2 regions of the Cupriavidus basilensis genome follow, and region 2 is predicted to be linked to the other one. Evidence: predicted binding sites of a transcription regulator. Region 2 holds the regulator's gene; the other holds the start of a gene.
The links. Region 2 encodes LexA, which represses DNA repair genes until DNA is damaged. Its sites were predicted from a motif close to ACTGTATNNNNATACAGT; they were not measured.

Region 1 (3,977 bases), 760 kb from region 2:
CCAGATCGTCGGGATGGATGACGGCATGGATGGGGCCTGTGCTGGCGGCTACCTGTTGCGGCGTGAGCTCGTAGATATCGGCGATGCCGGCGCTGGCGTAGGGCAGGAAGGATTCCCCCGTCGGCAACAGGCGATGCTGGAATACCAGGCCCGGGACTTCGTTGGTCAGGCTGGTGATCAGGTCGACGGTTTGCTGCAGTTCTTCGGCGAGTGCCTGGATGGCCGTGATATCGGTGGTGGTGCCGATCATGCGCAGCGGCTCGCCGTTGCTGCCGCGGCTGACAACCTTGCCGCGGCTGGATATCCATTTATAGCTGCCATCCTTGCAGCGGATCCGGTGGTCTACCGCGTAGCTTTCCGTTTCCTGGTTGAAGTGGGCTTGTATGGTGGCCTGGACGTAGGCGAGGTCCTCGGGATGGATGCGGGTATAGCTGTCTTCGATCCGGTTGGTGATCTCGGATTCTTCGTAGCCGATGATGGCTTTCCAGCCGGCCGAATAGTGGATGCTGCCCGCCTGGATATCCCGGTCCCAGACGCCCGTGCCGCTTCCGGCGATGGCCAGTTCAAGCCGCTTTTCGTTTTCCTCCAGCCTGCTGGCGTCGTCGTTCAGTTTGCCTTGGGCCAGGTCGCGCTCGATGATGGCGACCGCCATGTCGGCAAAGTCCTGCAGGAGACCGCGCTCCGCCTGGTCCAGTTCGCGTGATCCGGCATCGAACAGGCAGAAGGCGCCAAGCCGGCTGCCGCTCGATGTGGTCAGAGGGCACGCCGCGTGAAAGCCCATGTGCAGGCCGTCGATGAGGATGGGAACGTCGCCAGTATGTGCATCATGGGGCACGTCATGCAGCGTAACCAGCGCAACCGGAACCCTGAAGAGGTGCCGCGCGAGTCGTGTCAGCGCGTCAAACCGCTCTTGCTGTAAGGCGACTGTCAGGTTCAGCGACCTTGAGGTGTCGATGCGTTCACGTCTGGTTTCCGCTTCGGTAGAGGCCCGCATATCCAGGTCAAATGACAATTGACGTTAGCCCGAAGGTGTTGATTGTGCGCAGGTGCTGCGAAGTTATGCACGGCTGCGCCAATACTATCAGACGGATCGGCTCGCGGCGGAGCCAGCTAAGCGTTGTCGGCGAAAGGCAACTCTGCCTGTACCGGCAGCGCAGCCGGCTCCAGCTCTCCCGCAGGCGTCAGCGCGCTGACCCTCACGCCCAGCAAGCGGATCTTCCGATCCAGCGGAACGCGTTTGACGCATTCGGTGGCGGCGCGCCGCAGTTGTACGGCGTCCGCCGTCGGCGCTGGCATGCTGAGATCGCGGGTGACGGTGTGAAAGTCGTCGTAGCGCAGCTTGACGCCGATGGTGCGGCCCACGTAGCCCTTGCGGCGAAGGTCTTCCGCCACGCGCTGGCACAGGCCGGTAAAGACTTCGGAGAGGGTCTGGCGGTCTTGCCTGGGGTGCAGGTCGCGCTCGAAGGTGGTTTCCCGGCTCACGGACTTGGGCTCCGAACTGGTGACCACCGGGCGTTCGTCATGGCCTTGCGCGATCTCGGCCAGCCAGGCGGCGTAGCTGCGGCCGAAATGGCTTTGCAGCATGCCCAGGTCCGCGCTGGCGAGGTCGCCGACCGTGGCGATGCCCAGCGTGGCGAGTTTCTCGGTGGCCTTCGGGCCGATCCCGTTGACCTTGCGCACGGGCAGCGGCCAGATGCGCAGTGGCACATCGCTGGCTGCCAGCAGGGTGAGGCCGTCGGGTTTGTCGAGTTCGGAGCCGATCTTGGCGAGGAGCTTGTTGGGGGCGATGCAGATGGAGCAGCTCAGTCCCGTGGCTTCGCGCACCGCTTGCTTGATGCGGGTGCCGATATCGGCGGGCTCGCCGGGCAAGTCGCTCAGGTCGATGTAGATCTCGTCGATGCCGCGGTCTTCGATGTCGCTGGTGAAGGTGGCGACGGCAGCCTTGAACAGGCGGGAGTAGTGCCGGTACGAGTCGAAATCCGTGGGCAGCAGGATGGCGTCGGGGGCGAGCTGCGCGGCCTTCATCATACCCATGGCGGAGAACACGCCCAGCGCGCGGGCTTCGTAGGTGGATGTGGTGACGACGCCGCGCCCGGCGTAGTCGCGCAGGCGGGCAAAGCGCCGGCTGCCGTCGGGCAGTATCTCGGGTACCGCATTTCGTCCACCACCGATCACCACGGGCTTGCCGCGCAGCTCCGGATATCGCAATAGCTCGACGGACGCGTAGAACGCGTCCATATCCAGGTGGGCGATGCGGCGGGGTACAGATGACATGGCGTCGGCGGGTTACTGTATGCATGTACAGTATATCGAATTCTGCCGGGAATACCGCTGTGTCCCGGTCGCGCTACCAGCGATGCACGTAGGTGGCAGTCATGGCGCCGGCCCGCCGGCGCGAAAAAAAAGCCCGCTAACTGCGCGGGCCTTTGAAAGCGCAGCCGGTGTAAGCGGATCCGGCTGGCTCGCGATTGTCGCAATGGCCGTCGGAATCTCTTTCCCCTCTGGCGATGGGATCAGCGCAGCAGGAAGGCGATATCGTCGACGCTGATCTGCGCTGGCGCGACGCCGCGGCGCTGCTGGAAAAGGATGTGCTGGAGGACCTGGCGGCGCTGCCTGGCGAAGACGGCCAGGTCGATGGGTATGCCGGCCCGGGCATAGTGCTCGACCAGCAGCTTGTAGGCACGGTGGCGCATCTGCAGGGCTTCGCCCTCGGCGCGCAGCCGGCCGGTGTCTTCGGGCGGTGTCACCTCGGCCTGGCGCAACGCTTCCATGGCGGCGGCGTGCATGTCGCGGTAGCGGTCCAGTTCGGTTTGCGTGGCGTGCAAACGCTCGCGCAGCGCACGGACCTTGCGCTGCAGCTTTAATGTCATGCCAACGCCGTGCTCGATGAGGGCGACGGTTTCCAGCGCGTGGCTGGCTGCGGCGATCGTGTTTTTCCAGATGCCCCTGTCGGTCACCTCGACATCCGGCGCCCACCCGTTGCTGGCTCCGCGCAAGCTTTTCATAAGACCCCTTGACCCTTGTGTTGATGTCCGGCGGACAGCTTTATGGTTGCCGTCCTGTCCTGGATCACGGCGATCGTGCCACCGTGGTTGCGATGGGAATCGTACGGTCTGGCTGCGCGCGGGCGAAGTAGAAGATGCTTAGATCTGGTTTTCCCGACACCTATGTCGTGGCATGTCTGTGCGGCCCGGCACTAGGTCATCGGTAAGCGATATGGCAGTGAGAAGGGGTCTTCTCCAGACTTGCGGATGGGATCTTTGCCCAATCCGGCGCAAATACGGCAGTCCTGCCTTCTATACCGTACAGAGGGGGCCGAATCGGACTAGGATACAGACATGGCACTTAATTTTCCCAATCCCAGCCGGAGTTACGACCCGTCCAGGCATTGCGTATGTTTCTGGGGCTACGACAGTTCGCGTGAGATCTCCTTCGAGGTCGACCGAGCGGTACTCTCCAACCTCAGCCCCGAACTGCGCCCGGACGAGCCTGCCGTGCTGGAGGCATTCGACCGCCACCGCGACCACATCCTGGAACTCGCACGCGGGCTCTATTCCCGCAGCCGGCAGAACAGGTACACCATCGCCTGACGGCGGCTCGATCGCTGGCGGATCCAATCGTAAGGGGCGTCGGCCTGTCACGATGCGTTTGCCGTGCGAGGCGGCAGCGGTGCGGGTTCCGCCGCCAGGATCAGCTTTCCTGCGCTTCCAGCGTGAAGCCGGCGCCGTCGTCCTGGCGCAGCATCGTCACCAGGGCGGGCATGGCTGCCTCCAGGGTTTCCTTCAAGCGCCACGGCGGGTTGACGATGAACATGCCGCTGCCGTGCAGGCCCAGCCCGCCGGCGACCGGGTGCTTGACGCGCAGGGTGACGTGCAGCCAGCTCTTGAGCGGCAGCTTTTTCAACTGCACCGGCAACTGCACGGATTCGCGGCGCTGCACTTCGGGATACCAGATCGCATACATGCCGGTGGCAAAGC
Region 2 (3,977 bases):
ACGCGTGTTCGAGTTCAGCCAGGGTTTCCTTGCCGCATTCGATGTTCAGGCAAACGTAGTGAGCCTTGGCCAGCTTCTGGATCATGTAGGCCATCTGACGGCGACCCCAGTCTTCCACGCGGTGGATCTGGCCTTCCTGGGACGTGACCAGCGTCTTGTAACGCTCGATCATGGCCGGGACTTGTTCGCTCTGGTCCGGATGGACGATAAATACGATTTCGTAATGACGCATTGACGCTCCTTTTGGATAAGCTGCCCGAGCGCCATGTCCGGTGCAGCAAGGTTGAATAGCCTTAAAGTATAGCGTGCTTTTGCTATCGGGAGCAAGCCGCCTCAGTTTTCGGTGAATAGTGCCTGCAGCGCCGCCGGATCCTTTGCCAATCCAGGCTCCGCAGCCAGCGCCAGCGCCAGCAGTACGCGCGCCTTATAGGGATTGAGGTCGCCGGCCGAAACAAAAACGCCCGACGCCGGCCGGGGAGGCGCAGGAATCGCCACATGCCCCGCTCCTGTGCGCGAACTGCGCACCACTGCCACGCCCGCGCCAGCAGCATCGGTTAGCGCCTCCACCAGCGACTGGTGGACGGACCCGTTGCCAGCGGCCGCCACGACCAGGCCTGCCACGCCCGCCCGCGCCAAGGCATCCACCACGATCCGGCCCGGCTCCGCATAGCTAGCCACGATCTCGACCTGCGGCCATGCGCAAGGGACCGGCCAGGCCTTGACCGGCAAGCGGCTGGGGATACGCACAAAGCGCACGAGGTTGTCCTGAACAAAGCCAATCGGCCCAGATACCGGCGACACAAACGCATTCACCGCCGATGTGTGCGCCTTCATCACATCGCGCCCTGCGTGGATCTCCTGATTCATCACCAGCAGCACGCCCTTGGCCGTCGCGCCAGCATCCGCTGCTACGCGCACCGCATCCAGCAGGTTCAACGGGCCATCCGCCGACAACGAGGTCGACGGCCGCATCGCAGCCGTCAGCACGACTGGCACCGTACCCACGCAAGCCAGGTGCAGCAGCATGGCCGTTTCTTCCAGGGTATCGGTGCCGTGCGTAATGACAATGCCCGACACATCGGGCTGCGCGGACCAGTACGCCACACGCTCCACCAGCGTGGACCAGAGCGCGAACGACATGTCCTTGCTATCTACCTGCGCAACCTGCTCGGCCTCGATCCGAGCTACCGCGCCCAGCGCCGGCACCGCGTCGAGCAGCGCTGTCACCGGCACCGTCGCCGCCTGGTACTTCGCGCTGCTAGCTGGGTTGGAGGAAGAACCGGCAATGGTGCCGCCAGTAGCGAGCACGACGACGCGAGGCAGGAGAGACATGGCGGGAAAGTGGTCGGGAACCAGAAAAGTTGAACAGCAAGCAGCGCAACACGCTTCAGGTGCCGCGGATTGTAATCCCTCTGCCCGCACATCACGGCACGCGCCAAGATTCGTGGAACGCACCTGTCAATGCGCAAACTCCCAAAAATTCCGCTTGCACTTCACTCGATACTGTATAAAATCACAGCATACTGTTTAAACATACAGTGCTTCCAAACATCGGCGACCATGGCGACCCTGACACCGCGACAGCAGCAGATTTTCGACTTGATCCGCAGCAGCCTCCAGCACACGGGCTTCCCGCCCACGCGCGCTGAGATCGCCGCCAAGTTCGGCTTCTCCTCACCCAATGCAGCCGAGGAACACTTACGTGCCCTGGCCCGCAAAGGCGTGATCGAGCTCACCCCCGGCGCCTCCCGCGGCATCCGCCTCAAGGTCTCCCGCAGCGACTCGGAGCTACCCGACCAGTTTTCCCTGCCTATGGCCGGCGTCATGCAACTAACCCTGCCACTGGTCGGGCGCGTTGCAGCCGGCAGCCCGATCCTCGCCGCCGAACACATCGATCGCCAATACCAGGTCGACGCCTCGGTGTTCGACGTGCAACCCGATTACCTCCTGCGGGTGCGTGGCCTCAGCATGCGCGACGCCGGCATCCTCGATGGCGACCTGCTCGCCGTCAAGCGCGCCAGCGAAGCCGCCAACGGCAAGATCGTTGTCGCCCGCCTGGGCGACGACGTCACCGTCAAACGCCTCAACCGCCGCGGCGACACCATCGAGCTGATTGCCGAGAACCCCGACTTCCCCAGCATCATCGTGCAAGCCGGCCGCGAAGAGTTCTCACTGGAGGGCATCGCCGTCGGCCTCATCCGCCCCGGCGCCTTCTGACGAGTGCGGCTGAGGCGGGCTAACCCCGTACAAGCCGACACCCGATTGTGCCAACGCACCCGCATAGCGGGTACCGCTAACTGTTGTTGCAAGTCACCAGGTGTAGCCATGCTGCCAGCCAACCGCCTTTCCGCCCGCCGCCCCGTCAAGCCCGTGCCCTTCCGCCAGTCCAAAGGCGTACGCATCTACCAGGGCGCGCAACGACGCACCATGGTTGGCAGCATGGCCGCTATCTGCCGAATGCTCGAGCTGGAGGAATCCTCCAAGCTGGCGGGTTAAGCAGGTGGCACTGAAAAAAATTTGTGCAGAGTACTAGCCATCCGGCTTTTGGCATTGTATGATCTTGTTCTTCGTCGTTCGGCACCAAGCAGAACGACATCGACGGTGGCTGTAGCTCAGTTGGTAGAGTCCAGGATTGTGATTCCTGTCGTCGTGGGTTCGAGTCCCATCAGCCACCCCAGAATATATAAGGTTAGCGAGGTTTGCAGTTGCTAACTTAGCCAGAATTTTGGAAGAACATCTTCCAATTTTTGGAACTTGAAAAGCCCACCCCTTCGGTGGGCTTTTTGCTTTGGCTCGACGCATCGCACATCAACACTGTATATCCATACAGTTAACTCAACTATCCGCGCTTGGCTTAGGACGACTCCTATACTGGACATCCATACAGTATCTAGTGAGAGAGACATGTTCGCCTGCGCCCCCGATACCGTCTATCTATATAGTCAGTCCCACGGGGCTGCGCGTTTGGCCATCCGCCGCCCCCGCCTCACCATCGACGATCCGCTGCTCACGGCCGACACCTGGAACCCGGAGGTAGAGGCCGCCGCTCAGGCCGCCGGCGCCACGCTGCACCTGATGGGTGTCGATACAGCGGCCATCCAGGCGCTGCCGTGGACCATCGACCGCCTGGCGTTCGAACACGACGGTGCGCGACTGAGCTTCTGCCTCGCCTATGGCGCTGACATCCTCGGCCCGAACACCATCCGACTACGCACCCGCGGCGAACGCCACTACGCCACCCGGCAGGAGATGGCATGTTCCCAGTGACCTACCAGGCGGCATCGATCTTCCTGGAAACCCAGTTCCTGCCCGGCGACACGGCCGAGCTGCGCCTGGACTGCGAAGGCGTCACGGTGTCAGCCAGCGCCGTGACCGTGCACGGCATCGAGACGCGCCACATCGAGAAGATGGTGTGGACGGCCGATTACCTCTCCTTCGAGCAGGACGGCCAGCACCATCGGATCAAGGTGGCCCGGCCGGCGGTGAAGACGCCGCTGCGCGCGCGGTTCCCGCGCCGCTGACTAGCAGCAGCCGCCTCGCCATGCCACCCAACACCCCAGAGAATTGGGTACGCGCGCTACGCCACGCCGTTCGCGGCGGCACGCCGGATGCCTATGGCGACCCCTTCAGCATGCAGCTGTACGTCCTGGACCCTCACGGCCAGCCAGTCCACACGCTGGACGGCAACGCGCATCATGAATTTCTGAGGGGCTGGTTCAAACGCTTCGTGCTGCGCACTGACCTTCCCGAGCAGGATGCCCGCGTCTGGACATGTTTCTGCCCATGGCCGGACAAGATGAACGACAAGCCAGTTTTTCTTACCCACCTGTCCGGGGGCGGCATCGACAAGATCTTCACCTCGGCGACGTGGCAAGATGCGCAGGACAAGCACCGGCGCGTCTCGGAGAAGGCGCGGCGGGTGCTGCCACTAACGCCCCTGCCAGGAGATGAGGATGTGCACTAACTATGCCCCGGTG

Region 1: the regulator LexA is predicted to act here: its motif matches at 2,289-2,306, upstream of dinB (DNA polymerase IV).

What each region holds. Positions count from the first base shown of each region.
Region 1 is NZ_CP062803.1:1,721,515-1,725,491, forward strand. Features, by position in the region: gene F7R26_RS07865 (sensor domain-containing diguanylate cyclase) at 1-994, opposite strand, end outside; gene dinB (DNA polymerase IV) at 1,111-2,274, opposite strand; gene F7R26_RS07875 (hypothetical protein) at 2,514-3,005, opposite strand; gene F7R26_RS07880 (DUF1488 family protein) at 3,339-3,590, shown strand; gene F7R26_RS07885 (23S rRNA (adenine(2030)-N(6))-methyltransferase RlmJ) at 3,691-3,977, opposite strand, start outside.
Region 2 is NZ_CP062803.1:2,485,087-2,489,063, forward strand. Features, by position in the region: gene rpsF (30S ribosomal protein S6) at 1-232, opposite strand, end outside; gene F7R26_RS11195 (asparaginase) at 334-1,332, opposite strand; gene lexA (transcriptional repressor LexA) at 1,561-2,217, shown strand; gene F7R26_RS11205 (hypothetical protein) at 2,326-2,496, shown strand; tRNA gene F7R26_RS11210 (tRNA-His) at 2,602-2,677, shown strand; gene F7R26_RS11215 (hypothetical protein) at 2,965-3,267, shown strand; gene F7R26_RS11220 (hypothetical protein) at 3,255-3,521, shown strand; gene F7R26_RS11225 (hypothetical protein) at 3,542-3,964, shown strand; gene F7R26_RS11230 (SOS response-associated peptidase) at 3,954-3,977, shown strand, end outside.